4 regions of the Streptomyces sp. NPDC001787 genome follow, and region 4 is predicted to be linked to each of the others. Evidence: riboswitches for the same ligand, from Rfam matches in the RefSeq annotation. Region 4 holds a riboswitch; each other region holds the start of a gene.
The links. Region 4 has a riboswitch for cyclic di-AMP ahead of ABT170_RS24810 (C40 family peptidase). Riboswitches for the same ligand answer to the same signal wherever they lie in the genome.

Region 1 (7,399 bases), on a different contig from region 4:
AGCGACTTCTTGCCGTAGTTGTTGCCGTAGAGGATCTCGCCGGCCAGCGCGGACTTCGGGACGGTGCCCGCCGCCTCCTGCTTCATGTAGTCCCAGTCGTACACGGCGGGCACGAAGAGGAACGGGAAGCCGGAACGCTCGGCGTGCTTGCGGCCGACCCTGGCGTACTGGTAGCAGTCGGCGGATTCGAACCACGCCGGGTCGATGGTGCCGACCCCGAGCCCGGCGTTGGCGCGCGGGTAGTAGGTGCCGTACATCTCGTCGGCGTCGACCGTGGGGAGGATGGCGCCGAAGTTCTCGCGCCGGGGGGTGACGGCCATCCCCCCGTTGACCAGCGAGCCGCCGCCGACGCCGCGGCCCTGGTAGACCGTGATGCCGCCGAACTCCTCGGCGTCCAGGATCCCGGTGTAGCGCGGGATGTTCCGGTCGATCGGGAAGCCCAGGAAGTTGCTGAGCGGCTGTTTGGTCTTGGTCCGCAGCCAGTAGGAACGGCGGTCCGGGCTGGTCGTGTTGGCGAAGATCCTGCCGTCCGGCCCGGGGGTGTCCCAGGCCATGCCCATCTCGACCATATGGACATCCACGCCCGCCTCGGCGAGTCGCAGCGCGGCGACGCAGCCGCCGTATCCGGTGCCGATCACCAGGGCCGGGACATGGGCCCCGGGATCGATCCCGGCGGTCGCCACCCCGGTCTCCGCCCTGGCCGAGGCCGGGTGACCCGCCAGGGTCACGGCCCCAAGAAGAGAACCTGTTCCTGCAAGGAATCTTCGACGCGAGACGCCCTTGGATCCCGCATTCTGCATGGTAGTGTCACTCATGTGACATCCCTCACTCTCGACAGAGTGAAACAGGTTCTACTGTCGAACGCGTGGTAAGTCACTACACACTCACGGGTAACTTGCAGTCCGGCCCAAGGCCGTACCGGCACAGGCCGGCGGGCGGCACGGAGTCCTGCGACCCCGCACCGCCCGCCGGCCTGCCACTCACTCCCGCGGCTGCCGGGTGTCAGTACGCCCCGAACACATTGTCGATCGAGCCGTACTTGTCGGCGGCGTAGTTGCACGCGGCCGTGATGTTGGCGACCGGGTCGAGGCTGTCCATCGACGTACCGGGCACGTGGTAGGCCTGGAAGGTCGGGTCGATGACCTGGAGGAGACCCTTGGACGGGGTTCCGGCGGCGGCGTTCGAGTCCCAGTTGTTGACGACCAGCGGGTTGCCCGAGGACTCGCGCATGACGTTGCGGTGGATGCCCTCGTAGCTGCCGGGGATCCCGTGCTCGGCCATGACGGCCAGCGACTCCTTGATCCAGCCGTCGAGGTCGTTCGTGTACGCCGTGGGCTGCTCGGCCGCCACGGCGGTGGTGCCGGCACCGGCGGCGGCCTCGGTGACCGTACCGGTGGCCACGTCGGCGGCGGAGCCGTTGGCGGCCGGCTGCGCGCTCGTGCGCTGCGAGCGGTCGGCGCGGTCGCCCCCCTCGCTCCGGTCGGACGAGGAGACGGTGGACCCGGGCTGTGCCGGAGCCTTGGATCCGATCGACAGCTTGAGGCCGGGGTGAATCAGGTCGGGATTGTCACCGACGGCCTTTCGGTTGTCGTCGTACAGCTTCTGCCAGCCACCACCGAGAGAATAGCTGCGGGCGATCTTGGAAAGCGAATCGCCCTCGACCACGGAATGGGTCGTGGCACCCGACTGCTGCGCGGCAATTTCCTTGACGGATACGGCAGTCGGCGCCGCCGCCTTTTCGGCGGCGATGGAGTGCTGCGCGGGTGCCGCGGGTGCCGCGGAGGCGAAGCTCGCACCGGCCAGCGGGAGCACGAGAGCGGCTCCGCCGGTGCCCACGGCGATGAAACCGCGGGTCAGACGGGCGGACGTGGAACGACGGTGCTTGCCCGTTTCGGGCATGGTGAATTCCTCTCCGCCGCCTGCGAGGTGAGCTGTCGGGTTCAGGCTGGAGCTGCCTGGCCGCATGTGAATGCGACTTCACCCCAGCCGGTCCGGATACCGGACCGGCGTCTTACCTGGGTCCCCCGCTCCTGCCGTACGTGAGTAGGTTCGATTGCCGGACGGCGGCAGGATTAGGCGTTCCATCCGGATTGACGGTGACCGTAGGCGAGAAATCTTGATCGGAACAAGCCCTGAATTCCGAATCGCATTTACCTCGCAAGATCAATTGACGGAAACCCCTGTCGGCAATCCCACGACACGAAGTCAGATTCCCCGGCACAGAAGGGAACCGGGCGGCGCGTGACAGCGTCCGGGGCCCGGAACGTGACGCTCACCACTGAGTCCGATAAGGGCGATTTGCGCGAGGCGCGAAACCGGCAAACGGCCTGAATGATCTTTTATGAAGAGAGGGATCAATTCCGGTCAATCGCTCAAATCGCCCATTTCGAGCCCTCGGGGCGGGCCGGCCGGAAGCTCCGCGGGACCCCGGCCCGACGTCCGGACGCGACAGGGCTTAACGTGTGCGTTGGAGACTGGTAAGCCAACCCTTACCTCCGCTGCTCGCCGCACCCTGCCCGCGTTCGTCCGCCCTAAGGAACAACACGCCATGACACGCCCCGTCCGCGTCGCCATCGTCGGAGCCGGTCCCGCCGGGATCTACGCAGCGGACGCGCTGCTGAAATCCGAAGCCGCACAGGACCCGGGTGTGTCGATCGACCTGTTCGAGCGCATGCCCGCCCCCTTCGGTCTGATCCGCTACGGCGTGGCCCCGGACCACCCCCGGATCAAGGGCATCGTCAAGGCGCTGCACCAGGTGCTGGACAAGCCGCAGCTGCGGCTCTTCGGCAATGTCGACTACCCCCACGACATCGGCCTGGACGATCTGCGGTCCTTCTACGACGCCGTGATCTTCTCCACCGGCGCCGACGCCGACCGCGCGCTCGACATCCCCGGCGCGGATCTGGACGGCTCCCACGGAGCGGCCGACTTCGTCTCCTGGTACGACGGGCACCCCGAGGTACCGCGCACCTGGCCGCTGACGGCGGAGAAGGTCGCCGTGCTGGGGGTCGGCAACGTGGCCCTGGACGTGGCGCGCGTACTCGCCAAGACGGCCGACGAGCTGCTGCCGACGGAGATCCCGGCCAATGTGTACGAGGGCCTGAAGGCCAACAAGGCGCTGGAGGTGCACGTCTTCGGGCGGCGCGGCCCCGCCCAGGCCAAGTTCAGCCCCATGGAGCTGCGGGAGCTCGACCACTCGCCCAACATCGAGGTCATCGTCAACCCCGAGGACATCGACTACGACGCGGGGTCCATCGAGACCCGGCGGGGCAACAAGCAGGCCAACATGGTCGCCTCCACGCTGGAGAACTGGGCGATACGCGACGTCGGTGACCGGCCGCACAAGCTGTTCCTGCACTTCTTCGAGTCGCCGGTCGAGATCCTGGGCGAGGACGGCCGCGTGGCCGGTCTGCGTACCGAGCGCACCGAGCTGGACGGCACCGGCAACGTCCGGGGTACCGGCTCCTTCACCGACTGGGACGTGCAGAGCGTCTACCGCGCCGTCGGCTACTACTCGCAGGAGCTGCCCAAGCTCCCCTTCGACGTGGCCTCCGGCACCGTCCCGCACGCCGCCGGACGCGTCGTCTCCGGTGACGAGCCGATGACTTCGGTGTACGTCACGGGCTGGATCAAGCGGGGGCCGGTCGGCCTGATCGGTCACACCAAGGGCGATGCCAACGAGACGGTCGCCTGCCTGCTGGAGGACCGCGCCGAGGGCCGGCTCCCCGCCCCGGCCCAGCCGGAGCCGGACGCCGTCGTCGCCTTCCTCGACGAGCGCGGTGTCCGCTACACCACCCGTGAGGGCTGGCACCGCCTGGACGCGCACGAGCAGGCGCTCGGCGCGGAGCAGGGCCGCGAGCGGATCAAGGTCGTGGACCGCTCCGCGATGCTGGACGCCTCCGGCGCGCCGGAGGTCTCCCCCGCCACGGACGCCCCCGCCGGTTCCTGATCCTCCGGCCCGTCGGCAGGTTCCGCGCCCGCCGGACGGCGAGGGCTCAGTCCGCCGCCGTCCAGCGGGAGGCGAGCAGCAGCGCGATGTCGTCGGGCCGGTCCTCGGCCTGTCCGGCCTCCTCGATCACCCGGTCCGCGATGTCGCCGAGCGGCGCCGGGCCGAACTCGGCGATGGTGCTGCGCAGTCGCTCGATGCCCTCGTCGATGTCGGTCCCCGCGCGCTCGATGAGCCCGTCGGTGAACAGGGCCAGCGTCGCTCCCGGGCCGAGCCGGAATTCGGTGACCGGGTAGACCGCCGCGCCGTCGATGCCGAGGACCACTCCGCCGGAGAGGTCGAGCACCTCCGTCGTGCCGTCGGCGTGGCGCAGCACGGGCTGCGGGTGCCCGGCCCGGACGGCCTGGGTGCGGCCGGTGACCGGGTCGAGGACGACGTAGCAGCAGCTGGCGAACTGGCCGGGATCGAGGTCGATGAGCAGTTTGTTCGTCCCGCTCATCACCTCCTGCGGGTCGTGCCCGCTGAGGGCGAAGGCCCGTACGGCGCTGCGTAGCTGGCCCATGGTCGCGGCCGCCGCCACACCGTGCCCCTGTACGTCCCCGATGACCAGCGCGAGCCCGCGGCCGGTCTCGATGACGTCGTACCAGTCGCCGCCGACCTCCATGCCCTGGGTACCGGAGAGATAGCGGGCGGCGGTGTCGACGCCCTCGATCTCGGGCAGCCGGTGCGGCAGCAGGGCGTCCTGGAGGCCGCGGGCCAGCGCCGATTCGCTGTCGTAGCGCTGCGCCCGCTGGAGGGCCTGGGCGATGAGCCCCGCCAGTGCGGTGAGGACGGTGCGTTCCTCGGGGCTGAAGCCGCGGGGCTGGTCGAAGCCGAGGATGCAGGAGCCGACCGGCCGGCCGGAGGCGATCAGCGGCAGGAAGGCCCGTGCTCCCACGTCGGCGTCCATGGGGATGCCGGGGTAGGCGCCCGCCAGCCGCTGCATGGACTCGAAGAAGAGGGGACGGCCCGTGGTGAGGGTCTCCACGCCGGGAATGCGGACATCGAGCCCGACTCCGTCGAACCGGTCGAGGAACCCCTTCGGGAAGCCGGTCTCCCAGGCCAGGTAGAGGTGGCGTTCGCTCAGCAGGTAGATGGCCAGCTGTCTGCCGCCGAAGGCGGGCAGCAGCTCCTCGGTGACGACGGCGGACACCTGACGGGCGGTGACCGCCTCCGTCAGGGCGATGGCGAGGGCGACCGGCCGGTACAGGGCGGCGGACCGGTCGGCCGGGGAGCTGAGTCCGGCTCCGGGTGTGAGCACGGACTCCGGCGCGTAGGCAGGCCGGTCGGCGTCGTCGAGCACGACCGTCACCCCTTCGTGGCCCGGGTACATGGAGACGGAGAGCCATCCGCCGGAAGCGGGGCGGGCCAGGAAGTGGACGGGTTCGTCGGAGAGCAGGGCCGCCCGGTGGTGGTCCTCGTAGGCGGGGTGCCCGAACCACGGCATGGTCTCCCACAGGACGCGTCCGACCAGTTCCCCCCGGCCGCGGGCGAGGAGCTTCTCGGCGAGCGGGTTCACATAGGTGATCCGGCCGAGCCGGTCGAGCGAGAAGACGCCGCGGGGCAGCCGGTCCGCGGCTTCGGCGACGAGCGGGCCGGCTCCCAGGTCCACCACGAAGCCGGTGAGGTGGTCCGTCGTGCCGGCTCCCCGGGGGTGCGCCCGGTGTCCCGAGAGTTCCAGCAGGTGAGAGCGGCCGTCGGGGCCGCGCAGCCGCATTCTTCGCACGACGGGGCCCGCCGACCCGGCCGCCTCGTGGGCGAGCGCCCACAGCCCGTACACGTCCTCCGGGACCAGTCGTGCGGCCAGGGCGTCGACGGTGCCCGGGAAGTCGGCGGACGTGGTGCCGAGGATCGCGCACATCTCCTCGTCGGCGGCGACGGTCCCCTCGCCGAGATTCCAGTCGAAGCGGCCGATCCGCAGCGGAGGCGCGGGGGCCGCGGGCATCTGGACGGGCAGCGGCTCGCTGTCCCACAGGCACGGCGATCCGCCCGACTCCCGTCGCGCGACGGCGGCGCCGAGCCGCCGGGCCAGTTGCTGGAGCCGCTCGCTCACCGCCGGTTCGACCGGCTCCCCGGGCCTGGCGGGGCGCAGGACGAACAGAACGCCCGCCCGTCCGCGGCCGGCCAGGACCGGGACGTAGAGCGAGCCGAAGGGGAACGGCAGCCCGGCCATCAGCTGCGGGAAGCGGCGCATGGCCTCCTCCGCGTCGGCGAGGAGCACCGGTCTGCCGGAGCGGTAGGCCTCGGAGACCGGGAAGGGCCGGTTCACATGCATGCGCCACCAGGGGCGGAACAGCGGGCCGGGCAGCCCCGCGAGGGCCGCCAGCCGCAGCAGTCCGGGCGTCCGGGAGCGCAGATAGACCCCGCCGGCGTATCCACCGGCGGACTCGATCGCGCTCACGGCAGCCTGGGCGAGCACCAGGGACAGTTCGTCCGGTACTCGGCCTGCGTCCGCTCCCCCGGCCACAGCCCCGCTCGGATCGCGCGGAGTGTGCCGGGCCGCACCGTACCGGGTCACACAGCCAGCATGCTCACTGCTGCCGTGCGGCGCACCTTCGCGGGCCGTTCTCCGGTGGCTGCCGGCGGACGGCGGGCGCGGCTCAGTGGAGCTTGGCGACGGCGGTGCCGGTCGTCGTCCTGAAGCCTTCCAGCGGTGCGCCGTCGAGATCGCCCAGCTGCCCCCATTCGAGTACGGTCACCGTCCGGCCGTCGCGGCCGACGGAGTGGAGGCCGATGTCGGTCGAGCCGACGTCCGGGCGGGACGTGTCGACGCTGTAGATGTGCGCGCCCTCCTCGACATCCACCCGCCCGTGGTAGAAAGCCTCGCCCTCCAGCCCGGGGTCCTGCTCCTTGAGCCGGTCCAGGCAGCTTTCGAGCGCGCCGCGGATCTCGGCGGCCAAGGCCGTCGCCTGTGCCGTGGTGGCGGCGACCGTGGTCGTCTGGCGCGCACCGGTGTCCAGCTCGGTCCAAAAGTCGCGGTGGCTCGTGGTCGCCGCGGGAGCGATCCCGGCGGTGCATACGGAGCCGGAGCCGGGCAGTCCCTGACGCACCGGACCGGCGGTCCACGGGGTGAGGGAGGCGGGCAGCTCCGAGGCCGAGAGGAACCTCGGCGGGGCGGGAGCGGCCGGGGCGGCGGCCGAGGCCGTGCCGGGCGCCACGATGGTCATGCACACGGCTGTGGCGGTCATGACGGCCGAGCGGATCTTGTTCATGGATTTGCTCCCCGTTTCGGTGGCCGGGCTGAACAGTCACCAGCCTCCGCGCCCGACGGGGCCGTGACAAGCACGACGCGTACACATCTGCGGGGGCGCGGCGGCGGGAAGCCCCGATCCGGGCCATGCTGGTTGCGGGCGTACCACGGAGCGCCGCTGTCACGTGCGCCCCCGGGAGGTGCCGATGGATCCGGTCACCGCC
Region 2 (7,399 bases), on a different contig from region 4:
CCGTGAACACCAGCGCGTCCGCCGCGGGATCCACGGCCGTGAACGAGAGCACCTCCGCCCCGGCCGTGAGCTTCACTCCCGCCATCCCTCCGGCGGGCCGGCCCTGTGGGCGCACCTGCGCGGCCGGGTAGCGCAGCAGCTGCGCGTCGGAGGTGATGAAGACCAGGTCCTCCTCGCCCGTACGCAGCTCCGTCGCGCCCACGATCCGGTCACCGTCCTTGAGGGAGATGACCTCCAACTCGTCCTTGTTGGCCGGGTAGTCGGGCACCACCCGCTTCACCACGCCTTGGAGTGTGCCGATCGCCAGGCCCGGTGAGGACTCGTCCAGGGTGGTGAGGCAGATCAGCTCCTCGCCCGTCTCCAGGGTCAGGAACTCCGAGATCTGTGCCCCGCCCGAGAGATTGGGGGCCGCGTGGGTGTCCGGCAGCTGGGGCAGATCGATCACCGCGATCCGCAGCAGGCGCCCGGTGGACGTCACCGCCCCCACATCGCCGCGGGCCGTGGCCGGGACGGCCGACAGGATCACGTCGTGCTTGGCACGCTTGGCGTCCTCGGCCACCACGATCGGGTCGCCGTTGGCCGTGCGGGCCAGCAGGCCGGTCGAGGACAGCAGCACCCGGCACGGGTCGTCCGCGACCTCCAGCGGTACGGACGCGATCTGCGAACCCGCCGACTCCAGCAGCACCGTGCGCCGGTCGGTGCCGAACTTCTTCGCCACCGCGGCCAGCTCGGAGGAGACCAGCTTGCGCAGCTCCGCGTCGGACTCCAGGATCGCGGTCAGCGCGGCGATCTCCTCGCTGAGCCGGTCGCGCTCGCTCTCCAGCTCGATCCGGTCGAACCGGGTGAGCCGGCGCAGCGGGGTGTCCAGGATGTACTGGGTCTGGATCTCGCTCAGTGAGAAGCGCTCCATGAGCCGCTCCTTCGCCTGCGCCGAGTTGTCGCTGTCCCGGATGATCCGGATGACCTCGTCGATGTCGAGCAGCGCGACGAGCAGCCCCTCGACCAGGTGCAGCCGGTCGCGGCGCTTGGTCCGGCGGAACTCGCTGCGCCGGCGCACGACCTCGAAGCGGTGGTCGAGATAGACCTCCAGCAGTTCCTTGAGGCCCAGGGTGAGCGGCTGGCCGTCGACGAGCGCCACGTTGTTGATGCCGAAGGACTCCTCCATCGGCGTCAGCTTGTAGAGCTGCTCCAGCACGGCTTCCGGCACGAAGCCGTTCTTCACCTCGATCACCAGGCGCAGTCCGTGCGCCCGGTCGGTGAGGTCCTTGACGTCCGCGATGCCCTGGAGCTTCTTCGCGGAGACCAGGTCCTTGATCTTGGCGATCACCTTCTCCGGGCCGACGGTGAAGGGCAGTTCGGTGACGACCAGGCCCTTGCGGCGCGCCGTCACGTCCTCCACGGCGACCGTCGCCCGGATCTTGAACGTGCCGCGGCCTGCGGTGTACGCGTCCTTGATGCCGCCGAGCCCGACGATCCGGCCACCGGTGGGCAGGTCGGGGCCGGGGACGAAGCGCATGAGCGTTTCCACGTCGGCGCCCGGGTGCTTGATCAGGTGGCGGGCGGCGGCGATGACCTCGCCCAGGTTGTGCGGGGGCATGTTGGTGGCCATGCCGACCGCGATTCCGGACACCCCGTTGACCAGGAGGTTCGGATAGGCGGCGGGGAGGACGACCGGCTCCCGCTCCTGGCCGTCGTAGTTCGACTGAAAATCGACGGTGTCCTCGTCGATGGCTTCGGTCATCAACGACGTGGCGTCGGCCATCCGGCACTCGGTGTACCGCATCGCGGCCGGCGGGTCGTCATTGCCGAGCGAGCCGAAGTTGCCGTGTCCGTCGACGAGGGGGAGCCGCATCGAGAACGGCTGTGCCATCCGCACCAGCGCGTCGTAGATCGACGCGTCGCCGTGCGGGTGCAACTTACCCATGACTTCGCCGACCACACGGGCGCACTTCACATAGCCGCGGTCGGGGCGCAGTCCCATCTCGTTCATCTGGGACACGATGCGGCGGTGCACCGGCTTCATACCGTCGCGGGCGTCGGGCAGGGCCCTGGAGTAGATCACCGAGTACGCGTACTCGAGGAAGGAGCCCTGCATTTCGTCGACGACGTCGATGTCGAGGATCTTCTCCTCGAAGTCGTCCGGCGGCGGGGTCTTCGTGCTACGGCGGGCCATCGCGGCTGCGACTCCTTCACGGATTCTGATCGGGCAACCTGAGGTTCTGACGCGGACCATTGTGGACCGCCGCACTGACAACGCCGACCTCGACCCGTCCGAAGCGGTCCGAAGGGGCCCCACGGGACCCGCCACGGGCCCCGGTTGCGGCAGCATCTACAGCAACATCGACGGAACGGGAACTTCGCCAGGTGTCGGTGCGCTTGCTTACAGTGGCAGCTCTGGCAGGAAATCCAGTATCGCGATCGAAGGGACGTACATGCCCATGGGTCACACGGCCACAGCACAGGCCGGCTCCGGCGGCTTGACAGCGACCGAGCACCGCCTGGCCAACGGTCTGCGTGTGGTGCTCTCGGAGGACCATCTGACCCCGGTCGCCGCGGTCTGTCTCTGGTACGACGTCGGTTCGCGCCACGAGGTCAAGGGACGCACCGGCCTGGCTCACCTTTTCGAGCACCTGATGTTCCAGGGCTCGGGCCAGGTCAAGGGGAACGGGCACTTCGAGCTCGTACAGGGGGCCGGTGGCTCGCTCAACGGGACGACCAGCTTCGAGCGGACGAACTACTTCGAGACCATGCCCACCCATCAGGTGGAGCTGGCTCTCTGGCTGGAAGCCGACCGGATGGGCTCCCTCCTCGCCGCACTCGACGAGGAGTCCATGGAGAACCAGCGCGACGTCGTGAAGAACGAGCGGCGCCAGCGCTACGACAACGTGCCCTACGGCACCGCGTTCGAGCGGCTGACCGCCCTCGCGTACCCGGAGGGTCACCCGTACCACCACACCCCGATCGGCTCGATGGCCGATCTGGACGCCGCGACCCTCGATGACGCGCGTACGTTCTTCCGCACGTACTACGCCCCGAACAACGCGGTGCTCTCGGTGGTCGGCGACATCGACCCCGAGCAGACGCTGGCCTGGATCGAGAAGTACTTCGGCTCCATCCCCGCCCACGACGGCAAGCAGCCGCCGCGCGACGGCACGCTGCCCGAGGTGATCGGGGAGCAGCTGCGCGAGGTGGTTCAGGAAGAGGTCCCGGCGCGTGCGCTGATGGCGGCCTACCGGCTGCCGCACGACGGCACCCGGGCCTGCGACGCCGCGGATCTGGCGCTGACCGTGCTGGGCGGCGGTGAGTCGTCCCGGCTGCACAACCGTCTGGTCCGCCGCGACCGTACGGCCGTGGCCGCCGGATTCGGGCTGCTGAGGCTCTCCGGAGCGCCCTCGCTGGGCTGGCTGGACGTCAAGACGTCCGGCGGCGTCGAGGTGCCGCAGATCGAGGCGGCGGTGGACGAGGAGCTGGCGCGGTTCGCCGCCGAGGGCCCCACGCCCGAGGAAATGGAACGGGCCCAGGCCCAGTTGGAGCGCGAGTGGCTGGACCGGCTCGGTACGGTCGCCGGCCGCGCCGATGAACTGTGCCGGTACGCCGTCCTGTTCGGCGACCCGCAGCTCGCCCTGACCGCCGTGCAGCGGGTGCTGGACGTCACCGCCGAGGAGGTCCGGGCGGCCGCCGAGGCGGCGCTGCGCCCCGACAACCGGGCGGTGCTGGTCTACGAGCCGCTGGAGCCGGCGGCCGACGAGGCCGACGACGACACCGAAGGCACCGACGCGCCCGAGGGGGCGGACAAGTGAGCGACGCCGCCGCGACTGGAGTAGCCATGGAGTACCACCCGCAGCCCGCCCCCGGCGTGGCCCGGCCCTGGGCGTTTCCCGCCCCCGAGCGCGGTTCCCTGCCCAACGGGCTGACCGTGCTGCGCTGCCACCGCCCCGGCCAGCAGGTCGTCGCCGTGGAGATCTTCCTGGACGCCCCGCTGGACGCCGAGCCCGAGGGGCTCGACGGCGTGGCCACGATCATGTCCCGGGCACTGTCCGAGGGCACGGACAAGCGCAGCGCCGAGGAGTTCGCCGCCGAGCTGGAGCGCTGCGGTGCCACGCTCGACGCGCACGCCGACCACCCCGGCGTCCGGGTCTCCCTGGAGGTTCCCGCCTCCCGGCTGGCCAAGGCGCTGGGCCTGGTCGCCGAAGCGCTGCGGGCCCCGGCCTTCGCCGAGAGCGAGATCGAGCGCCTCGTCGGCAACCGGCTCGACGAGATCCCGCACGAGCAGGCCAACCCCGCGCGGCGCGCCGCCAAGCAGCTCTCCAAGGAGCTGTTCCCGGCGACCGCGCGCATGTCACGCCCACGCCTGGGCACCGAGGAGACGGTGCGGCGGATCGACGCGGCGGCCGTGCGCGGCTTCTACGACGCCCATGTCCGCCCGTCCACCGCGACGGCCGTGATCGTCGGCGATCTCACCGGGGTCGACGTGGACGCGCTGCTCGCCGACACCCTCGGCGACTGGTCCGGAAACGCCGGCCAGTCCCGTCCGGTGCCGCCGATCACCGCAGACGACACCGGCCGTGTCGTCATCGTGGACCGTCCCGGCGCGGTGCAGACACAGCTGCTCATCGGCCGGATCGGCGCCGACCGGCACGACAGCGTCTGGCCGGCCCAGGTGCTCGGCACCTACTGCCTGGGCGGCACCCTCACCTCCCGGCTGGACCGGGTGCTGCGTGAGGAGAAGGGCTACACCTACGGTGTCCGCGCCTTCGGCCAGGTCCTGCGCTCGACGGCTCCGGGCTCGGCCTCCGGGCCGGCGGGCGCCGCGATGCTGGCGATCAGCGGCTCGGTGGACACCGAGTCCACCGGACCGGCGCTGGCGGACCTCTGGACGGTGCTGCGGACCCTGGCGGCCGACGGGCTGACGGATGCCGAGCGCGAGACGGCCGTGCAGAACCTCGTGGGGGTCGCGCCGCTGAAGTTCGAGACCGCGGCGTCGGTCGCGGGCACCCTGGCCGACCAGGTCGAGCAGCACCTCCCGGACGACTTCCAGGCCCACCTCTACGCCCGTCTCGCCGAGACGGGCACGGTGGAGGCGACCGCCGCCGTGGTCAACGCGTTCCCGGTGGACCGCCTGGTGACGATCCTGGTGGGGGACGCGGCGCAGATCGAGGAGCCCGTGAAGGCCCTCGGCATCGGTGAGGTCTCGGTCGTCAGCGGCTGACTCTCCGGGTACGCGGTCAGCGGGCGCTCGATGCTCCCGCTGTCGCATACCGGGGCACAGGGGACCCCGGTGCGACTCGTCGCGCCGGGGTCTTCCCTTTTGCCCCCTTAATTCCCTTTGTCAGGGAAATTGCCCTTCTGTCCTGTGGGATGAGCGACAAAACCCGCTGTCCGTTTGGTGCGGGAAAGTTGTGCCGCTTAGCGTCGGCTCCGCTGTCCGTCATCCGTATGCCGCGCCCGCGGCGCCGGGCAGCCATCGCCGAGTCCCCGTCAGGCGCGAGCCTGGGGAGCCGGGGACCCACGAAGTCCCTGGGGTGAATCGGACGCCCGTGCCCCGTACGAGGCCCAGGTGTCCGTAGGAGACCTTCCTGCTCCGAACCCGTCAGCTAACCCGGTAGGCGAGAAGGAAGGAAAGGATCAGCCCCTCCATGGCGTTCACCCGTGCCACCGGGAAGCACCGTGCCCCGAGCCGCCTGACGCGCAAGCGCGCCCAGGTCGCCGGCGTCGCGGCTCTGGCCACCACCGGCGTCATCGGCGGTATGGCCTCCCCGGCCCTCGCCGCGGACTCCGAGGCCCGCCCCGTCGGCGACACCGGCCTGACCGCGGTCATCGCGATCGACGCCACGCTCGCCCAGCAGATCGACGCCCAGGCGAAGGTCCAGGAGCACCAGGCCGAGGTCGCCGCCGAGGCGAAGGCCAGGGCCCTCGCGGAAGCCGAGGCCAAGGCCGCCGCCAAGGCCAGGGCGAAGGCGGAGGCCGAACGCAAGGCCGAGGCCCGCGCCGAGGAAGCCCGCGAGGACAGGGCGCGCGCCGCCCGCGCCGCCGAACGCGCCCGGCTGAACTCCTTCCACCTCCCGGTCGCCGGCTCGTACATCAGCACCGGCTACCAGTCCAGCGGTTCGCTCTGGTCCTCCGGCAGCCACTCCGGCGTGGACTTCCACGCGGCCTCCGGCTCCTCCGTCGTCGCCGTCGGCGCCGGTACGGTCGTCGAGGCCGGCTGGGGCGGCGCGTACGGCAACAACATCGTGCTCCGGATGACGGACGGCACGTACACCCAGTACGGCCACCTCTCCTCGATCGGCGTCTCCGTCGGCCAGAGCGTCACCTCCGGCCAGCGGATCGGCCTCTCCGGCTCCACCGGCAACTCCACAGGCCCGCACCTGCACTTCGAGGCGCGTACCACGCCCGAGTACGGCTCCGACATGGACCCGGTCGCCTACCTGCGCGCCCACGGCCTCGACGTCTGACCGTCTCCGCACCCCGCGGAAGGCCCCGGCTCCGCCGGGGCCTTCCGCGTTTCCCGGACCGGAGCCGTGGGAGCCGCCGGAGCCGCGGGGTCACCGGACCCTCCGCCGAGGTGCCCGGTGACCGAAAGATATCCCCCGGATTTCCCTGCGCCATCGGAAATTCCGGCCGATTGTCATAGAGTCACGGAACAGGCGTCGGCCGGCCGCGTTCTTCGCGGGGAATATGGCGGAGGTTCGGACATGCGCATTCCCGCGCATTCGGTATGCACGGCAATCCGTGACGACATCGTCTCCGGTGTCTTCGAGCGCGGCAGCCGCCTCACCGAGGAGGTGCTCGCGCGGCGCTACGGAGTCTCCCGGGTCCCGGTCCGCGAGGCGCTGCGCACCCTGGAGTCCGAAGGTTTCGTCGTCACCCGCCGGCACGCCGGCGCGTGTGTGGCCGAGCCCACCGAACAGGAGGCCGCCGACCTGCTGGAGCTCCGGATGCTCCTGGAGCCCCTGGGGGCCGCACGTGCCGCCCAGCGGCGCACCGAGGCCCATCTCAAGGTGCTGCGCGGCCTGGTCAGGCTGGGCCAGGAGCGGGCCCGCAGGGGCGAGGGCGAGGATCTGCGCCCCCTGGGCGGCTGGTTCCACGAGACCCTCGCGCAGGCCTCCGGCAGCCCCGGCCTCATCGCCCTTCTCACCCAGCTGCGCCACAAGACCGCCTGGATGTACGCGGTCGAGCGGCCCGTCCGCCCCGCCGACTCCTGGGCCGAACACGGCGCCATCGTGGACGCCGTGGCGCGCGGCGACGCCGAACGGGCCAGGGCGCTGGCCGCCCAGCACGCCGAGCGGGCCATCTCCGCGCACCGGCCGCGCCGCACCGCCCGCCGGGGAGCCGGCGCTCCGGGCCGGGACCGGGTGAGCGATCCGCAACACGGCGTAAACATCGCGAGTGCCCGGAA
Region 3 (7,399 bases), on a different contig from region 4:
GCCGCCGCGCTCGTCGCGATCATCGCCAATTCGTTCGCGACGCGCTGGATCGCCACGGCCACCGCCGACCCGGCGGGCGCCGACACCCTCGGCGCCACCGTGATCGCCCCGATCGTCGAGGAGAGCGCCAAGGCCGCCGCCGTACTGCTGATCTTCCTGTTCCGGCGGCGCGAGTTCAGCGGCATCGTCGACGGCATCGTGGTCGCCGGATTCACCGCGACCGGCTTCGCCTTCACCGAGAACATCCTCTATCTGGGCAACGCCTTCGGCGAGGACCAGCAGCTGGGGGTGACGGGGCTCGGCTCGATGACCGCCGGGACGTTCTTCGTCCGGATCGTGATGTCCCCGTTCGCGCATCCCCTGTTCACCGTGCTCACCGGCATCGGCTTCGGCTTCGCCGCCGTGGGCGCGCGCCGCCACCGGGTCCGCCGGATCCTGCTGCCGGCGCTGGGCCTGCTCCTCGCGATGGGGATGCACGCCCTGTGGAACGGCTCCTCCGCCTTCGGCCCGTACGGCTTCTACGCGGTGTACGGGATCTTCATGGTCCCGGCGTTCGGGCTGGTGACCTGGCTGGCCGTCTTCATGCGCCGGCGCGAGCTGCGTACGCTCTCCGCCGAGCTGCCCGCGTACGCGGCGGCGGGCTGGCTGACCCCGGCCGAACCGCTCGCGCTCTCCTCGATGCGGGCACGCGGCATGGCCCGTGATCTGGCCCGCCACTGGCACGGCCACCCCGACCGGGCCCGCGGCCGGGCGGCGGCGCGGGCGGTCGCCGAGTACGAGTCCTTCGCGACGTCCCTGGCCGGGCTGCGCCGCAGGGCCCGCCTGGACTCGGCGGGCCCGGACTTCGCCGGGCGGGAGCGGGAGCTGCTGCACCACCTGTGGCAGCGCCGGGAGATCGCCGGTCCGGCTCTGACGTACGCGGCCCACGCCACCGGCCGACCGCACACGCACCCCCGCCGCCCGGTCGCGCCGTACGGCGGGCAGTTCCCGCAGCAGCAGTACCCGCACGCGTACGCATCTCCGGGCCCGTATCCAGGGCCGGGGCCGTATCCAGGGCCGGGGCCGGGGCCGGGGCCGTACCCGTACCCGGGGCCAGGACCGTACGCGGCGCCGGCTCCGCAGCCGTACGGGCACGCGGGACCGCCGTACGCGGGTCAGTTCCCGCCCCAGCAGTACAGGCCCGCACAGCAGGCGATCCCGCCCCAGCAGTACGACGGCACCAACCCGTATCTGCGTCCCCCGCAGTAGCCGGGCCGCCCCGCGCCCGGCCCGGTCGGCGGGACCGGCCCGCGTGCCGGACCGGTCCCGCCGTGGATCAGGCCGACGCCTCGGTGAGCGCGGCGATTTCCTGGTCCGTCAGGTGCAGGCCGGCCACCGCGACCAGCGCGGGCAGCTGCTCGACCGTGCGGGCGGAGGCGATCGGTGCGGCGACGGTCGGCCGCGCGGCCAGCCAGGCCAGGGCGACCGTGGCGATCTCGGCCTCGCGCTCCCGCGCGATCGTGTCGAGCGCCGCCAGCACCTTGCGGCCCTGCTCCGACTCCAGGTGCCGGCCCGCGCCCTCGGCCCGCGGGCTGTCGACCGACGTACCCGGACGGTACTTTCCGGTGAGGAAGCCCGAGGCCAGCGCGAAGTACGGGACGGCGGCGAGACCGCCGCGGGCCGCGGTGTCCTGGAGGGCACCCTCGTAGGTGTCGCGGGAGACCAGGTTGTAGTGCGGCTGGAGGGCGACATAACGGGCCAGGCCCTCGCGCTCGGAGAAGTCCAGGGACGCCTGGAGCCGCTCCGGGCTGATGTTGGAGGCGGCGATCTCGCGCACCTTGCCGTCCTTCACCAACTGGTCGAGGGCGGTGATGATCTCCTCGACCGGGACGGTCTCGTCATCGAAGTGCGTGTAGTACAGGTCGATGTGGTCGGTACCGAGCCGGCGCAGCGATTCCTCGGCGGCGGACTTGATGGTGGTGGCGGAGAGCCCCTTGTACGCGGGGTGGGCGCCGACCTTGGTGGCGACGACGATGTCGGACCGGTTGGCACGCGAGGCGAGCCACTTGCCGATGACAGTCTCCGACTCGCCGCCCTCGTTGCCGGGGACCCAGGCGGAGTAGGAGTCGGCGGTGTCGATGAAGTTGCCGCCCGCCGCGGCGTACGCGTCCAGCACAGCGAAGGACTGTGCCTCGTCCGCCGTCCAGCCGAAGACATTGCCGCCGAGGGCGAGGGGGAAGACCTGAAGGCCGGAGGAACCGAGCGGGCGCAGAGAAGTCACAGAAGTCATAGAGGGTTCAACGAGAGCACCCGGGGGCGCTATTCCATGACAACGGACCGGCAGCCCTGACGTCGGGGGGTGTGCGTCAGGGCTGCCGGGGTTCGGGGGCGCCCGGTGAGGGCGCGGGGGGAGCGCGGTGCGGGTGCGGGGGCCCGGAGCCTGCCGGGTGACCTCCGCCCGGAGATCACCCAACGGGTTCTCAGACCGTGAGCCCCTTGCTGCGCAGCCAGCTCATCGGGTCGATGGCGGAGCCACCCGGGGTGTGGACCTCCAGGTGGAGGTGGGCGCCGGTGACGTTGCCGGTGGCACCGACACGGCCGATGGTGTCGCCCGTGCTGACCTTCTGACCGGCCGACACGTTCATCGAGGACTGGTGGCAGTACCAGATCTCCGTGCCGTCATCGAGCACCAGGACCGTGCGGTAGCCGTACGCGCCGGAATATCCGGCGGACTTCACGGTGCCGCTGTGCACGGCCTTGACCGGGGTGCCGCTCTGCGCCGCGAAGTCGAGGCCGGTGTGGTGGCCGGAGGACCACATCGTCCCGGACTGACCGTAGGTCGAGGTGATGCTGTACGAGGACGTCGGCAGCGCGTAGCTGGCGGCGAGCTTGGCGAGGCGCTCGGCCTCCGCCTTCTTCTTCGCCGCTTCCTCCGCCTTCTTCTTCTCGGCGGCGGCCTTGGCCTCGGCCTTGTCCTGCTGCTTCTTGGCCTCGGCGGCGGCCTTCTCGGCTGCCGCCCTCTCCTCGGCGGCCTTGGCCTCGGCGTCGGCGCTGGCCTGCTGCTGCTCGGCCTGCTGGAGGATGCGGGCGCGCAGTGCCTCGCCCGGGTCGGTCGTGCCCTGCTCCGCCTCGGCGTCGGTGATGCCCGCGGAGGTGAGCGGTGCGGTCGCGACCGGCTTCTTGTCCTCGTCGTCGGACAGGAAGGAGCCCACACCGGGAAGGGACTTGGCGTCGGGGAGACTGGCCGCGAGGGAATCGGGAAGAGATATGGAGACCGGCGGCTTGCTCTGCGCGGTGGCCATGCCGCCCGCTCCGACGGCCGCGATGACACCGACGCCGAGGACGGTGGAGCTACGGGCGAGTCCCCGCTGCTTGGCTACGCGGTGCCTGCCGCGCACGGGCCGGATGGACTCCTCGGTGGGATTCCATTCCTCCCAGGTCCTGTCCGCGTCACCGAAGTTGCCGGTGGCGAAGGGTGACGGGGCCTCGGGGGCAGGCTTGTTGGACGCCACGTGGGCGCACTCCTTTCCTTCCTTCTCGCCTACCGGGTTAGCTGACGGGTTCGGAGCAGGAAGGTCTCCTACGGGCCCCTCCGTCTCTGACGAGACACAGGTGTCCGATTCACCCCATGTAGGTGGTTCCCCGGTTCCCTTGCGGGATTCGGCGCTCGCGCACGGTGCCGCCTCTTGCGACGACTGGGACGACCGCGCTGCGTTATCGAACGTTAATAGACGGACGGGTCCTATTCCAAGCTCTTCCGAGTGATCGTTCGCGACTTCGGCCTGGACTTACAGGACGCAACCGTCCCGAATCGGACGAGCAGAGCACGATTCGATCACTAGTTGATTTCTGACGTCGCATCAAACGTTATGCGGAGCGGTGTCCTTCGATTACGGACGGTGGTATCGCCCGGCAACCGGAGCGCCCGCACGTCCACATGTCACGCCCGTCCGTCCGCATGTCACGCCGGCGCCTCGCGCCCGCACGTCCCGCTCATTCATCGCCCCGGCCCACGATCCTCACGGTCGTCCGGCGCTCCGGCTGTCCCTCAGCGGGCCTTCCCACCGCGAGAAGTGCCATGTCGTCAGTGGACCGGCCGCCGGTGTGCAGCCGGACATCGTCGGTGAGCGCGGAGAGCAGTTCCTCGGGCCCGGGAAAGATCCGGCCCCGCAGCCTGGCCGCCGGGTCGTAGAAGGCCCCGGAGGCGTCCCGCGCCTCGGAGAGGCCGTCCGTGAACAGCAGCAGGGTCGCCCCGGGCGGCAGTCCCCACTCGTCGGCCCGGTCCGGCCACGCACCCAGGTTCATCCCGAGCGGCAGCGCGGGCACGGTCGGCGACAGCACCTCCAGCGCTCCGTCCGCGTGCAGCAGGATCGGTTCGGGGTGCCCCCGGTTGACGATGCGCAAGGAGAGGGAACCGGGCGGGATCTCGACGAGCACCGCCGTGATGAACCCTTCCATCGCGTCGAGCCCGCCGCGCCGGGTCCCTTCCCGTGCCAGCGCCCGTTCCAGCCGCTGGGCGACCCCCTCCAGCGAACGCTCCTGCTCGGCGGCCTCCCGGAACGCCCCGATGATCACCGCCACCGCCTCGACCGCGTCGAGCCCCTTGCCCCGTACGTCCCCGAGCACCAGGCGTACGCCGTGCGGGGTGTCCGCCACGGCGAACAGGTCACCGCCGACGAACTCGTCCGCCTGGGCCGCCTCGTACCGTGCGGCGACATGCAGTCCGCCGATCCGGTCGTCCGGGGTCGGCAGCACGGCCCGCATGGCGGTCTCCGCGATGAAGCGCGCCGACGCCAGCTGCTCGTTGCCGCGCCGCACGACACCGTTGATGACGAGCGCGAGCACCGAGGCCGTGAGCACGGTGATCAGTTCGGTGACCGGAGCGGCCCGGGTCAGCGTCCCCGCGTACAGGTGCAGTGCGAAGACGGCCAGCACCGAGGCCACGCCGGTCCGCACGGTGCTGGCCAGGCTGAAGAACGGGGCGGCCATCAGGGGTGCCGCCACGAACAGCGGTACGGCGGTGAAGGTCGGCGGGGTCCCGACGTCGAAGAGCAGCCCGCCGCCGATCATCAGGGCGGGCAGCGCGCGTACGAACCGGCGGGCACCGACGCCCCCGGCCGGCCCCCGGTCACCGCGGCGGACCGGGAAACCGAAGGAGGAGACCCCGCGCACCGGGAAGGCCGAACGCCAACGGCTCCGGGCACGGGGCAGCCCGGCAGGTCTCCCGCGCCGCCTGTCCCGCTTCCCCACCTGTGCACTCCTGCCCGGTCCGTCCACGGCTGCGGACGGTACCGCGCCCCGTCCAGGCTTGCCGGAGCCGCGCCGTGCGGCGACTCCTCATCGGCCAAAGGGGGGAGCGTGCGGGGCCGGGGCCTCCGGAGGTCAGTCGGAGAGCCGGTGTTCCGCGTAGATCGTCAGCGCATCCCGTACGAAGGCGGCGGTGCCGTCCCCGTACCGATCGTAGTTCTTCGCGAACCGCGGATCGGCGGCATACATCTCGGCCAGCCCCGTCACATACGTCCTGCTCGGCGCTTCCGCGTCCGCCAGCCAGGCACAGTGCCGCCGCGCGATGTCCTGCACCGCCCCGCTGTCCGCGCCGAGGCCGTCCTCCCTGGCCCGCCCGTAGTCCCGGGCGATGGACTCGTGCACCGCCAGGTGCGCCCTCTGCCCCGCCGCGCCCAGCGAGCGCCACCACCGGTCGCCGCGCTCGTACGCGTCACGGCCCCAGCGCTCGGTCACCTCCTGCTCGTGGACGGTGTGATCGAAGCCGTCGAGCACTTCTTCCGCCATGAGTTCCCTCCCCTCCTCCGTCTTGTGGAGAGTGGTCCGCACCGACGCGATCTGCCGCCCGATGCGCTCCTGTTCCCGCTCCAGCAGCCGCAGATGCGTCCGCAGAGCCACGGCCGTGTCCCGCTGCCCCTCCAGCACGTCCTTGATCGCGGGCAACGGCAGCCCCAGCTGCCTCAGCAGCAGGATGCGCTGGAGCCGGACGAGGGCGCCCTGGTCGTAGTAGCGGTAGCCGTTGCTCCCGACCCTGCTCGGCGTGAGGAGACCGAGGTCCCCGTAATGCCGGAGCGTGCGGCTCGTGGTGCCGGCCTTTCTGGCGATTTCCTGGATGGACCACTCCATGCGGGAAAAGCTAGATCTTTACGTTGCGTCAAGGTCAAGCCGGCGGATTCGGCACACGCGGCCCCCACGACTACGGCGGATCCGGCACACGGTCCGGAAACGACTCGGGCCCGGCACGCTGTATGCGTACCGGGCCCGGTCCTTCAGTAGCGGGGACAGGATTTGAACCTGCGACCTCTGGGTTATGAGCCCAGCGAGCTACCGAGCTGCTCCACCCCGCGTCGTTGAATGCAACTCTACGGCATGCCGGACGCGCTCCTGACCACCTGGCACGTCAGACCTCCAGCACGATGGCGTTCTTGGCCCGGTCGAGAGCTTCCTCGGACGCGGGAGAGCCCGCCTCGCCGCGCCCCTCGACGAGGGCCTGGTTGACCGTGACGAACGGACGCATCCGCTCCTCGTACCGCGCGAACGCGAGCGTGTGGTCACCGTCCGCCCGCGCCAGTTCGTCCGCCAGCACCTGGGCACCGACCAGCGCCAGGCCGGTGCCCTGCCCGGAGAGCACGGACGCCCCGTACCCGGCGTCGCCCAGCAGCACCGCCCGCCCCCGCGACCAGCGGTCCATCCGCACCTGGGCCACGGCGTCGGCGTAGAAGTCGGGCGCCTCGCGCAGCGCCTTGAGCAGCCGGTCGTTCTCCCAGCGCAGCGGCGCCATGCGCGCGGCGACCAGCGCCCGGTACGCCTCCTGGGTCCGGGCCCCCGGCCCGAGCGGCCCGCCCTCGAAGCCGAAGGTGACCCGGAGTTCGGTGTTGTCGCGCACCGGGTAGATGCCGTACCCGGCCGCCCCCTCCCGGAGCCACACCTGCCAGTTGTCGAGGCCCAGGAAGTTGTCCGCGCCGAAGATGGCGATGTGCATGTCCAGGTGATGGATGAACCGCTCCTCGGCGCCGAAGGCCAGCCGCCGCACCCCCGAGTGCAGCCCGTCGGCCCCCACCACCAGGTCGAAGGTGCGTGGAGCGGCGCGCTCGAAGGTGACGCGCACCCCTTCCTCGGCGTCCTCCAGCGCGGTGATGCTGTCCCCGTAGAGGAACTCCGCCCCGTCCCCGACGCGTTCGTGCAGCATCCGTACGAAGTCCTCCCGGAGCACCTCGATGTCGCCGTTGCCGAGCCGGCCGCTGCTGAAGGTGGACTCCGTGGAGCGGTGTATCTCGTTGCCGTCCCCGTCGAGGACGGACATGCCCCGCATCCTGGTGCGGGCACCGCGCGCCCGGTCCAGCAGCCCGAGCCGCCCGACGACATCGAGGGCGACGCCGCGGATGTCGATGGCCTGACCGCCCCGGCGCGGAGCGGG
Region 4 (7,399 bases):
CGGTACTGGGGAGGGATCAGCCCGCGGTACGCGTGCCACCAGCCTGTTCCGCCGCCGCCCGCCGAACCCGCGAGCACCTCCAGCAGCGCGCGCAACTGGGCGTCGCGCACGCCGTACGCGTCCAGCAGCCGGGTCACGTCGGCGGGGCTGACACCACTGGCACCCGTCTCGATACGGCTCACCTTCGACTGGTGCCAGCCGAGCAGCCGCGCCGCGTCCCGGCTCGTCAGCCCGGACGCGTGGCGCAGGCCGCGTAACTCCTCTCCGAGCTTGCGTCGGCGTACCACGGGACCGTGCAGCATGCCGGCCTCCTTCCGCTGTGCAGGGAGAGCCGGGCCCGCACGGGGACCGGCCCGCAGAGAGGTCAGTGTGCCGCGCGTTCGAGCGCCGCCGGGGCAGAGTTCACCGCTTTGAGCGACAGATATATGCATATCTTGGCCGATCGTCGTTACAGAGGGCAGCATCAGTGGCAATCTGGCGCGAAGCACAATCCCGGCCGATCGCGGGTCGGCCGGGGCGGGAAAGGGACGGCGTCGCCATGGCAGATCATCAAGAAGCAACCGTCACCCTGCCGAGTGATCCGGTCTCGGTCTCCTCGGCCCGCAGGTATGTCGCCCGGATACTGGCCGAATGGGGGCTGGCCGACGACACCGAGATCGCCGACACCATCCGGCTGATCGTTTCGGAGCTTGCCACCAACGCCGTACAGCACACGTTCGGGCTGTCCCCCACCTTCACCGTGGACCTCCGGCTGGACCGGGAGGAGGAGCTGCGGCTCGGTGTGACGGACAGTCACCCCCGCTGGCCCCAGCGGCTGCCGGCCGCCGTCCAGCAGGACAACGGACGCGGCATGGTGATCATCCGGGCCCTGGCCAAGGAGTACGGGGGACAGCTCACCGTCACTCCCACCCCCGAGGGAGGCAAGACGGTCTGGATCGCCCTGCCCTGGACGGTTCCGGGTCAGGTCTGACGGGGGAGCGGGCGCGCCGGGGTCCACCGCTCGCGGGCACGGCCCCGGCGTCCGGGCAGGGCCCCGGCGTCCCGGTCGGTCCTACCTCGGCGCCGCGCCCCGTCCGAATCCGCTGCGCATCAGTGCCAGCAGGGTCGACGCGGCGGAGGTCGCCCGGTCGCCCCGGTGCACGACGGAGATCGTCCGGCGGAAGGCCGCCGGATCCAGCCGCCGCACGGCCAGCGGGGTCGGGGACATCGCGGCGACCATCTCCGGAACCACGGCCACCCCGAGCCCGGCGCTGACCAGCGCGCACACCAGGGCGTAGCCGGGGGACTCGCACACCACGGCCGGGGTGGCGCCGGCCTCGGCCAGGGCGCGCTCCACCCCGCGCCGGGGCGGATGCGTGGGCGCGCTGCTGATCAGCGGCCGTCCCGCCAGCTCGGCGACCGGCAGCCGGCCCGTCCCCTCGGCGAGCCGGTGGCCGACCGCGGTGACGAGGACCAGTTCCTCGACCAGCAGAGGCTCGACGACGACGCCCATGGGCGGGGGACTCGCGGACGCGGGTTCGTACGCATGGGTCAGGGCGAGATCGACCTCGCCGGCAGCCACGGCGGTGACTCCCCCGGGCGGCTCGTAGTCGGTCACGGCGAGCTCCACATCCGGATGTGCGCGCCGGAACGCGCTCAGGACCGGCGGCAGCAGATGGATTCCGGCCGTGGTGAACGTGCCGACCCGCAGCCGGCCTCCGGAGAGCCCGGCCAGCCGGGCCAGCTCGTGCCGCGCCTGGTCCAGCTCGTCCAGGACTCTTCTGGCCCGGCCCGCCAGCAGCTCACCGGCCGCCGTCAGCCGTGCCCCGCGATGATGACGGACCAGGAGCGCCGCACCGGCCTCGCGCTCCAGCTTGGCCAGCTGCTGGGAGAGCGCGGGCGCGGTGTAGCCCAGACGCGCCGCCGCACGCGTGATCGATCCGGCCTCGGCGACCGCCACCAGCGCCGCCAGCCGTGTCGGGTCGTACATTAAGCGTTCCTTTTGGCAGACCCAGAAGATTGCAAGTACACGCTAAAGGCTCTTCCGGTCCAGGGTGTAACCATGGACGCACAACTGCTCGCCTTCACGGGAGTCGCCGCGGGGATGGTCGCGCTGCCCGGCGCCGATTTCACCGTCGTCGTACGCAACGCACTCGCCTCGCGCAGTTCCGGGGTCGCCACCGCGCTGGGCGTCGCCGGGGGACTGCTGGTGCACACCGCGCTGGCCGTGGCGGGCCTGGCCGCAGTGCTGGTGACCCTGCCCGTACTGTTCCGCACCGTCCAGCTCCTGGGCGGCGCGTATGTGCTCTGGCTCGGCATCGGCGCCCTGTCGGCGTTGAGACGGCGGCCCGCCGAGCCGGACCGGCCGGCGCAACCGGAGGCCGGTCCCGCGCGGAAGGAGCTGGGACGCTCCCTGCGACAGGGCTTTCTGACCAACGCGCTGAACCCCAAGGCGCCGGTGCTCTTTCTCAGCCTGCTGCCCCAGTTCGTGCCCGAGGGGCAGCCGCCGCTGCCCAGGACCCTGCTGCTCGCGGCCGTCGTCGTGGCGCTGGCGCTCGTCTGGTTCCCGGCCGTGGCCCTGCTGGTGGACCGGCTGGGGCGGTGGCTGCGCCGGCCGCGCACCGCCCGTGCGATCGAGGGCGGCAGCGGCGCGGCGCTCACCGCACTGGGACTCGTGCTGGTGACCGGACCGCTGCTGCGCTGAAGCGGGTCCGGCCGTAGGTCAGCGGACCCGTCCGTACCACACGCTGTTCGACCAGATCTTCTCCAGCCGGACCACCGCCCCGGTCTTCGGGGAGTGCCAGATCTTCCCCTTGCCCGCGTAGATGCCCACGTGGTAGACGCTGCGGCCGGAGTGGAAGAAGACCAGATCGCCCTTCTTCCGCTTCGACTTCGAGATGTGGTGGGTCTTGTTGTACTGCTGCTGGGCCGTGCGCGGGAGTTTCTTGCCGGCCTTCTTGAAGGAGTAGAGAGTCAGCCCCGAGCAGTCGAACCGGCGCGGACCGGATGCTCCGTACTTGTAGGGCGATCCCTTCTTCGACGCGGCGATCGTGAGCGCCTTCGTCGAGTGCGTGGCGGCCTCGGCCTCGTTGACCAGCCCCGGCGCCAGCATGGCGGAGCCGACGGCCAAGGTGAGGACCGAGGCCGTACCGGCCCGGGTGAGCAGAGACGGGACATGTACCTGCGCAGTCATGCGCAACCCTTCGTCAGCCGCCTGTGAAGGATGACCTGTCGGGTTCGGGCTGGCGAAGTTGCCCGGCCGCACTTGGCGGCTTCACCCCGAGGGGCGACCGGTTGCCCGGCCGACCCGTTGTGCTCGGGTCCTCCACTCCTGCCGATCCACTTCTGTCGACCAGTCATCCGGGCAGCGGCAGGACTCGGCGTCCGCCCGGACCGCCCCGCCGCGGTGGCGGGGGCTTGTCGTCCCAGGGATCTTGACTCACGGAGTGCCGGATTTCCGAGCTGAAACAGCGATTTGTGAGAGTCGTCACGACTGATCCGTTCGGGTGGACGAGCCCGATTTCCGCCCTCGGCCGGGCTGCGCGACCAGTCTCGTACCAGCGACGGAACGTCAGATTCCGAGTACTGTCCACGCGCTGAGCGCAAGTTGGGCTGTCCCTCGCGAGGGGGACCGCCTACGCCGAACGAGGGAGGAAATCTGATCTCCTTGCCGGGCGTGTCGCGGGGCGGGCGCGGAGAGGTGCGGCGGGGCGCGGAAGGGCGCATGAGGTGTGGCGGGGCGAGGCTTGGTGAGGCGTGGCCAGGCCGGACCGGGCGTGGCGAAGTCCCGGCTCCCCGTGAGCGGGAGCCGGGAGCCGGTGGCGGATGAGGTGCCGGGTACGGAGCCGGAGCCGGTGCCGGGAGAGCGGACGGGCGGAATCCCCGGCCCGGTGGCGGGCCTGGGACGGGGTCAGCCCACCGGTGGCGGGGGCATGGTGACCCGGCCGGCGCGGCGTTCCCCGTCGAGCAGGCGCATGGCCCGCGCCAGCGTCGACGCGTGGATCTGCGCCTCACCCCGTTCGTGCATCAGCGCCAGGGCGTCGCGCAGCGCCGTAGCCCGGGAGGCCAGGGCCTGTGCGGCCCGGAGCGCGCCATAGGTGTCACTGCCGCGGGCCGGGTTGATCCGGCCCAGTTGGTCGAGAACTTCCAGGTAACGGTCGATGAACTCCCCCTCGGCGCGGGTCAGCGCGGGGAGCGGCGGATACTCCGGTGGAAGCATGGTCGGTTCACCTCGGGGGGTGCGGCGGCCGGGACGGGCCGCGGTTCTCCATGACGTGGTCCACGAGCCCGTACGCCAGGGCGGCCCGGGCGTCGAGGATGGTGTCGCGCTCGATGTCGGCGGTGATCCGCTCCGTGGACCGGCCCGTGTGGCGGGCCAGCATGGCCGCGAGCATCTCGCGCACCCGCATCAGCTCGCGTGCTTCGATTTCGAGATCGGACGGCTGGCCCCGGACCGGTTCGTCAAGCGTCGGCTGCCGGATGACTACCCGGGCGCCGGGCAGGGCATGTCGGCGGCCCGGTGCGCCCGCCGCCAGCAGCACGGCGGCGCTGGAGAAAGCCTGGCCGAGGCAGAACGTCTCCACGTCGCACGCCAGGTACTGCATGGTGTCGTAGATCGCGGCCATGGCGTTGAACTCGCCGCCGGGGGAGTTGATGTAGAGCGAGATGGGCCGGTCCGGTTCGGCGTGCTCCAGATACATGAACTGCGCGATCAGGTCGGTGGCCGCGGTGTCGTCGACCGGGGTGCCGAGAAAGACGATCCGCTCGGACAGCAGCTTGGAGTAGGGGTCCAGGGTCCGGGTCCCGGTCGCGGTGCGCTCGGTGAACTCCGGCAGGACGTAACGGGCGGCAGGTCGGATCATGGCGATGCCTCTCCTGGGATCTGCGCGGTTTTTCTCGGTGGGTCGCTGTTCTGCGGGCACGCCGCTCCCGGGCACGTGGTCCCTGGAGTGCCTGCGGCCGCGTCCGTAAGAAATGTACAGGACGTACAGAAGGTGATGGTGGGGGTGTGGAAGCGGACGTGTTGTTCCGGGCGGTTCAGGAGGACGCGCGGGCGCGGGTGGGGCTCATCGCCGCGGCGCCCGCCCTCCTGCCGGGGCTGTTCGCGGAGTTCGCCGAGGCGCGGTTGCCGGGAGCGGCGTGCTCGTCCCGCAGGAGGTGCGCCTGTCGGGCCGGCGTGGTCGAACCACCGCATTCGAGGTCATCCGCCCCCCGGGAGTGTCCGTATTTGTGCGCCAATCGATGAATTCGGTGCGATTTGCCGAGATGTGAATATCTGTGAACTCGAAACGTGAATGAGTCAATTCAGGCAGTGATGTGAGTCACTTGACATATACATCTAGCAGGTCTTAACTTCCCACGGCAGTTGAAATGAATACCGGGAATTCCGTCCGGTATTCATATCTCCTGTCGTCGGACAAGCGTCTCGTTCATCACGCATGGAGGTTTTCATGAAGCTCGTTCGCCTCGTCAACAAGTTCCGCCCGGAGAAGAGCCTCAAGGCTTACGCCTGGTACGGCTGGATCTAATCAGTTAGTTTCCATGCCGGGCTCGCGTCGGTCAGGAATTCTTGTCGACGCGAGCCGCCTACCCACGGAGTTCACCCATGTCTATGCTCCGCGCCGGCGGGAGCGGTCGGGTCATTGAGTTCGCGCCCAGGCTCGACGAGCTGTTGAGCCGTTATCGCGATGAGTCGCTGTTCCGTCTGGAGCCCGACACGATCGGCGTGTCCGGTGCCGATCTGATGGATGGCCTGCTGCGAAGCAGGCCGGCCAACGCGGAGGAGAGGCCTACCTTCAAACCCGTCCAGAAGCGGCTTGTCAGCCGTGCCGATGCGTCCACCTTTATGCAAGCCGTGGGCTCGGACGTACGAACCGCGTTGCAGCGTCCCCTCGACGGCGCGGTCGACCTGACCGGCCGGTGGCCGCATGTGGCGCACGTCTACCTGCGGGATCTCGTTTTCGGAGACGAAAGCCGGCGATTCCGGGTTCTGGTCGACCGCCGACTGGAGTTGACCCCGAAACTGACCTGGTCGGCCGTCGCCTCCGGTGCCGCTTTGTTGCGCAGGCCCGGTCCGGACGTACCGCTGTCAAAACTCGCGGCTCTCGTTGTCGATTCCAAGAACTACAGTGACCGACGCTATGCCATGTACCTGTACCGGCGAGTGGCGGCACCGGTGTGTTTCACCGTCTCCGCGCTCGTCACCAGCGCCCTGTGGCTCGGAGCTCCGTTCAGCGACGACGTATCGAATCGGAATATCCTCCTTGAGGCACTCCGGCTGCTTCCCCCGTCGTGGAATATCTTGCGAGTGGCTTCCCCGGAGTTCTCGGACGTGGACGCACGGATCGGCCCGAAGGACGATGTCCTGCTGCTTCCCCTGCTGAGCCATCGTGACCCCGGGCTCTGGGAGGAGCCCGACGATTTCCACCCCGACCGCTGGGACGAGCTGGATGGAGACAACCATCCCGGCTATCTGCCCTTCGGCCATGTGAGCGAACGGTGCTGGGGCCGTCATATGGTTCTGCCCCTGGCCGAACGGCTCCTGGAAATCGTGCGCCGGGACGGTCTCGTGGTGAGCCCGGACCAGACCAGGGGGAAGGTCGAACTCGATGGATTGCTCGAAGTGTCCGAAGTGCAGATGACTCGACCGTGACGGTCCGGATCTGGCGGCATCGCCGCATGGTGCCCGCGCGGGATTCACGAGCATGGCTGTGAATACGCGTACTGGTTCCGGCTCGGCTTCAGTGAATCCGTAGCCGCGCAGGTGAGACGGTGCTGCCGGCCGTGCGGCAGCACCGGTTGGCCCAACTCCACGGCGCCGAGACCGGGACGACCGAGACCTCGGTGCCGACCCGGTCGCGTAGTTCATGGCACTCGTGGCCGGTACCGAGTTCGTCGAACTCGTCGGCCATCCCGTGAACCGCGGTTTCAGCGGCTCTCGCTGCCCGTACGGCGCACATTCCGCAGACGCTGAAGTGCCCGCAGGGGCGGCACCTGGCCTCGATAGCCTGATGGACATGACATCGCCTCGTTCTTCCCGCAGAGTGTCGATCGACGCTCTCGAATCGCTGTGCGAATCTGCTGTCCGGGTCGCGGGCGGGGCCGCGGAGACAGCGGCGGTGCTGGCTTCCGCGACGGTGGCTGCCGAACGGCGAGGCAGGCGCGAGGTGGGGGTGGCGCATCTGATCGACTACCTCGATGCGTTCCGGGGAGGCCGGCTGAACCGTGACGCCCAGCCTCAGGTTTCCGGGGGGCGTGCCGCGGTCGTCACCGTCGATGCCGACCGCGGCACCGCTCAGCTCGCCTTCGCTCACGCTTTCGCGGAACTGGTCGAGCGTGCCAGGGCCTGTGGCGTCGCCGTACTAGCCGTGTACGACTCCTACAGTGCGGGAGAGCTCGGTCATTACGCGTCACGGGTGGC

Region 1: it holds a riboswitch for cyclic di-AMP, as region 4 does, so the genes downstream of both, ABT170_RS18620 (transglycosylase SLT domain-containing protein) here and ABT170_RS24810 (C40 family peptidase) in region 4, are expected to answer to the same signal.
Region 2: it holds a riboswitch for cyclic di-AMP, as region 4 does, so the genes downstream of both, ABT170_RS22360 (M23 family metallopeptidase) here and ABT170_RS24810 (C40 family peptidase) in region 4, are expected to answer to the same signal.
Region 3: it holds a riboswitch for cyclic di-AMP, as region 4 does, so the genes downstream of both, ABT170_RS32655 (M23 family metallopeptidase) here and ABT170_RS24810 (C40 family peptidase) in region 4, are expected to answer to the same signal.

Annotation. Positions count from the first base shown of each region.
Region 1 is NZ_JBEOZE010000012.1:75,855-83,253, reverse strand. Features, by position in the region: gene ABT170_RS18625 (GMC oxidoreductase) at 1-815, opposite strand, end outside; gene ABT170_RS18620 (transglycosylase SLT domain-containing protein) at 1,003-1,899, opposite strand; cyclic di-AMP (ydaO/yuaA leader) riboswitch at 1,902-2,060, opposite strand; gene ABT170_RS18615 (FAD-dependent oxidoreductase) at 2,549-3,949, shown strand; gene ABT170_RS18610 (SpoIIE family protein phosphatase) at 3,996-6,503, opposite strand; gene ABT170_RS18605 (hypothetical protein) at 6,586-7,197, opposite strand; gene ABT170_RS18600 (PHP domain-containing protein) at 7,382-7,399, shown strand, end outside.
Region 2 is NZ_JBEOZE010000016.1:86,359-93,757, reverse strand. Features, by position in the region: gene ABT170_RS22375 (DNA gyrase/topoisomerase IV subunit A) at 1-2,173, opposite strand, end outside; gene ABT170_RS22370 (M16 family metallopeptidase) at 2,433-3,800, shown strand; gene ABT170_RS22365 (M16 family metallopeptidase) at 3,827-5,209, shown strand; cyclic di-AMP (ydaO/yuaA leader) riboswitch at 5,456-5,623, shown strand; gene ABT170_RS22360 (M23 family metallopeptidase) at 5,637-6,455, shown strand; gene ABT170_RS22355 (GntR family transcriptional regulator) at 6,696-7,399, shown strand, end outside.
Region 3 is NZ_JBEOZE010000032.1:67,442-74,840, reverse strand. Features, by position in the region: gene ABT170_RS32665 (PrsW family intramembrane metalloprotease) at 1-1,248, shown strand, start outside; gene ABT170_RS32660 (aldo/keto reductase) at 1,316-2,260, opposite strand; gene ABT170_RS32655 (M23 family metallopeptidase) at 2,460-3,491, opposite strand; cyclic di-AMP (ydaO/yuaA leader) riboswitch at 3,503-3,655, opposite strand; gene ABT170_RS32650 (PP2C family protein-serine/threonine phosphatase) at 3,973-5,229, opposite strand; gene ABT170_RS32645 (MerR family transcriptional regulator) at 5,362-6,108, opposite strand; tRNA gene ABT170_RS32640 (tRNA-Met) at 6,256-6,329, opposite strand; gene ABT170_RS32635 (FAD-dependent monooxygenase) at 6,383-7,399, opposite strand, start outside.
Region 4 is NZ_JBEOZE010000019.1:119,181-126,579, reverse strand. Features, by position in the region: gene ABT170_RS24830 (helix-turn-helix domain-containing protein) at 1-302, opposite strand, end outside; gene ABT170_RS24825 (ATP-binding protein) at 539-970, shown strand; gene ABT170_RS24820 (LysR family transcriptional regulator) at 1,052-1,969, opposite strand; gene ABT170_RS24815 (LysE family translocator) at 2,042-2,683, shown strand; gene ABT170_RS24810 (C40 family peptidase) at 2,702-3,172, opposite strand; cyclic di-AMP (ydaO/yuaA leader) riboswitch at 3,176-3,340, opposite strand; gene ABT170_RS24805 (hypothetical protein) at 3,890-4,198, opposite strand; gene ABT170_RS24800 (ATP-dependent Clp protease proteolytic subunit) at 4,206-4,841, opposite strand; gene ABT170_RS24795 (tryptorubin family RiPP precursor) at 5,418-5,507, shown strand; gene ABT170_RS24790 (cytochrome P450) at 5,585-6,631, shown strand; gene ABT170_RS24785 (Ldh family oxidoreductase) at 6,855-7,399, shown strand, end outside.